DNA from 2 places in the Lactobacillus sp. M0396 genome. Region 1 is predicted to be linked to the other one. Evidence: predicted binding sites of a transcription regulator. Region 1 holds the regulator's gene; the other holds the start of a gene.
What was found. The regulator HrcA, encoded in region 1, represses chaperone genes, less so after heat shock. The targets are predictions, from matches to a motif close to TTAGCACTCNNNNNNNNNGAGTGCTAA.

Region 1 (2,211 bases):
CTTTACACCTTCAGCAGTGATTTCACTGATTCCATGATCTTTCATGGCTTTAACCAGAGAATCAAGTGTCATTTGCACTCCCTTTTTAAGCTGCTTTGATGCTTCATCATCAACCTTTGTTGCCAAAGCTCTTTCTAAATTATCCATTGCTGGCAAAACATCTTTAGCTAAAGATTGTGATTCATATTTAATAAGTTGCGCTCTTTCATTATTGTAGCGATTTTGCATATTTTGCATTTCAGCTTGACTGCGCAAGTACTTATCTTCTAAATCATCTTTTTCTTTTTGCAACTGGGTCAAATTGTGTTGCAGTTTGCTTTCCAAAGATTCGGACTTCTTTTTTTCGTTAGCCTTAGCTTGAGAATGCTTTTTAACTTCTTTTGATTCACTTGATTCTTTTTGATCTTTTTTTGAATTTTTACTGTTAATTTCTTCTTTACTCACGGCTAACCTCCTTTATTTAAATCTACCATAATAATCAAGCAACTTTTTAGATAGCTCATTTCTGAAATATTCAAGCAATCCTATCACTTGAGAATACGGCATATTATCAGGGCCAAGTAAAGCAATTATGCCCTTTCCGTGAGGACCAACGCTGTACTCTGCCGTAAGCAGACTATAATCCTTTAACAAATCATTTGATAACTCAGACCCTAGACTTACCCGAACTGGATATCTGTCACTTTTTAAATTTTGCCTGTTATCCAAAATACTAGAAATTAAGTCATTATGCTCAATCATTTCATATAATGACCGCAAATTAGAAACGTCACTCAAAGAAATATTATTGAGCAAATTAATCTGACCATCGACATACATTTGTTCGCTGGCAGCATCACTGATCACATCTTCAACTAAATCTATTAATTCAGACACATGAGCAGCTTTAAGCTTTTGTCCTAAAGTCTTCTTAAGAAACTCAGGTGTAACCTGATCTAGCGACTTTCCTACTAATTCATCGTTAATCATACGAACGGCACGTTCAATGTCATCACCATGAATATTGTATGGTAAGTTATAAACCTGGTCATGAACATCACCATCACTGGTACCAAGAATAGCCATAATCTGTCTGCCAAATAAAGGTACTATACGAAATCCGGTAATAGTTAAATCACTATTCTCAGGCCCCTCCGCAAATGCAGTGTAATTTGTTAGGTCAGATAAGATCTTAACAGCTTCCTGTACGATGTCGTTAACTTGATGAAACGGCTGATCAAGCTGATTAATAATTCTTTTATAAACAGAAGATGAAATCTGTAAAGGCTCAACTAAATTGTCAAGATAGTAACGGTAGCCTTCTGTTGAAGGTACTCGACCACTTGACAAATGAGTTTTTTCAATCAAGCCTTTTTCTTCTAAAACCGCCATTTCGTTACGAATAGTTGCACTTGAAACTTTAATAGGTAACTGATTCATGACTGTTTTAGACCCAACAGGATCATGTGTCTGCGTAAAATCATTGATAATTGTTTTTAAAATTAATTCTTGACGTTCGGTCAACATAAATATCGCCCTCACTTTTAGCACTCAAACTTATTAGGTGCTAACAATTAATATGATACTAGCTTTTAGCAGAATGTCAAGTTGAGTGCTAACTTTTTTACAAAAAAAACGCTTATCCTCTTTAAAATTGAAATTAACCAATGCCGGCAAAATAAGCTTTGATTTCTGCCTCATCACCACTCATTTGTTTTTTTAATTTTTTTAAGTTATCAAATTTAATTTCGCCACGAGTATACTTATACCATTTAATTACCATTTCTTCATCATAGGCTTCTTGATTAAATCCAAATAAATTCGATTCAATATAAAGCTTTGTACCCTCATTAATAGTTACGTTATAACCCACGCTTGTCATTGAGTCATACCACTTGCCTTTAATCTTGGTTTTAGTAGCGTATACTCCAATTTTAGGAACCACCTTGCCTTGAAACCAAACTAGATTTGCTGTAGGAAAACCCAGTTTATGGCCATTACGTAAACCGTGCCCGACCTTACCGGACATGACATACGGAAACCCTAATAATTTAGCGGCCAATTCCATATTTCCACTGGTAATGGCCCTTTTTATTTCCGTAGAGCCAATTTTTTGGCCATCATAAGACTGTTTTGGAACATCAATAATAGCAAATCTTCCCTTAGCAAACTTAGGGAAATTTTTCATATTGGCAATCTCTTTGGGACCATAAGTGTAGTCAAAGCCGGCTA
Region 2 (2,211 bases), on a different contig from region 1:
CGAAGTCAGAGGTAGTCTCTTCAATTTGCTTTCTAATTGAATCTTCACGGTCTTTAATTGCTTCATCAGAACCAGAACCATCAACAATAGTAGTTGAATCCTTAGTTACAGTTATGCGACGAGCTTGACCTAACTGATCAATCTTAGTGTCCTTCAATTCAAGACCTAAGTCATCAGTAATTACTGTACCACCAGTTAAAGCGGCAATATCTTGCAATTGTTCTTTACGACGATCACCAAAACCAGGAGCTTTAACAGCAACAACGTTAAAGGTACCACGAATCTTGTTCAAAACCAAAGTTGGTAATGCTTCACCAGAAACATCATCTGCAATAATCAGCAATGATTTGCCTTGTTGCACAATTTCTTGTAACAATGGCAAAATGTCTTGAATGTTAGAAATCTTCTTATCAGTGATTAAAATGTATGGATTGTCAAGATCTGCTTCCATCTTGTCATTATCAGTTACCATGTATTGTGAAAGGTAGCCACGGTCAAATTGCATACCTTCGACTACTGATAACTCGGTTTCAATACCACGTGAATCTTCAATAGTAATAACACCATCATTACCAACTTTTTCCATTGCGTCAGCGATCAGGTCGCCAACTTCTTTTGAAGCTGAAGATACTGAAGCTACTTGAGCAATTTGGTCTTTTGAAGAAACAGTATGACTAATCTTATGTAATTCTTTAACTACGGCTTTAGTAGCTTTTTCAATACCGCGGCGAACTCCTACAGGGTTAGCACCAGCAGTCACGTTCTTCATACCTTCACGAATAATTGCTTGAGTTAAAACAACAGCAGTAGTTGTACCGTCACCAGCTATGTCATTAGTCTTTTGTGCTGCTTCGGCAACTAACTTAGCACCCATATTCTCATAGTGGTCTTTTAATTCAATTGCCTTTGCAATTGTCACACCATCATTAGTAATGTCCGGGTTGCCATATGATTGCTCCAAAACAACATTTCTGCCCTTAGGACCAATAGTTGCTTTAACAGTATCAGCTAATTTGTCAACGCCCTTTAACAGGGAACGTCTTGCTTTTTCTGAAAATTTAATTTCTTTTGCCATATTTTTATGCGCTCCTTAATTACTTAACAATTGCTAAAATATCTTTTTCATGAAGGACTAAATACTTTTCGTCATCGTATTTGACATCAGTGCCTGAATATTTGTCATATAAAACAACGTCACCCTTTTTGACAGTCATAGGAATTTTACTGCCATTTTCGGCATAACTACCTTCACCAACAGCAACAACTTCACCTTCTGTTGGCTTTTGTTTAGCATTAGAAGCCAGGACGATTCCGCCTACAGTTTTCTCTTCTTCTTCTTTAACTTTAACGATCACGCGATCACCAATTGGTTGTAACACGTTTGTCCCTCCTAAAATTAAATTATTAATCTATTTTACGTGTCATTAGCACTCTTATTCATCAAGTGCTAACTTACATTTATGATAATAACCCCTTTTCATAAAAAATGCAAGAAAAAATTAGCACTTTGAGTAAAAAAGTGCTAATCGTATTTTTATGCCTACTTTTTCTTATCTGAGTCAAGGAAGTAAATTAGAGTTTGTAATTCCGTTGCTAAATCAACGTTCTGAATTCTAATACCACTTGGAGCAGACAAACGAATTGGCGTGAAATTCATAATTCCTCGAATACCAGCTTCAACCATATCATCAGCTGTCCTTTGTGCTGTCGTGGAAGGAACAGTCAAAATTGCAATAGAAATCTGTTGGTCACTAAGCTGTTTTTTTAGTTCACTCATGTCATAAACAGGGACACCACTGAGAATCTTGCCTGTAATTTTATCATCAATATCAAAAGCACATGAAATACGAATATTGTTTGTGCGTTTGAAATTATAGTTTAATAAAGCATGGCCTAAATTACCAACGCCAACCAGGGCAACATTTGTTAAAGTATCTTGATTTAAAATCTTTTTAAAAAAGGAAAGCAAACTTTTTACATCATAACCATAGCCACGTTTTCCCAATGCACCAAAGTATGAAAAATCACGTCTGATTGAAGCACTATCTACTTGAACAGCCTCAGATAATTCAGTTGAGGATACCTTTTCTTTACCAGCCTCATTTAAAATTATCAGGTAGCGGTAATATAGCGGCAATCTTTTAGCCGTAGCCGTGGGTATTTTGATTTTTTCCATTTAAAAAGCCTCCAACTTGATTAAGTATATATTTT

Region 2: groES (co-chaperone GroES) is a predicted target of HrcA. The motif match lies at 1,425-1,451, and genes of this name have one in related genera.

The regions. Positions count from the first base shown of each region.
Region 1 is NZ_JACFQE010000001.1:271,166-273,376, forward strand. It holds gene grpE (nucleotide exchange factor GrpE) at 1-444, opposite strand, end outside; gene hrcA (heat-inducible transcriptional repressor HrcA) at 457-1,506, opposite strand; gene ribF (riboflavin biosynthesis protein RibF) at 1,640-2,211, opposite strand, start outside.
Region 2 is NZ_JACFQE010000003.1:270,587-272,797, reverse strand. It holds gene groL (chaperonin GroEL) at 1-1,075, opposite strand, end outside; gene groES (co-chaperone GroES) at 1,095-1,379, opposite strand; gene H3T43_RS05510 (redox-sensing transcriptional repressor Rex) at 1,541-2,176, opposite strand.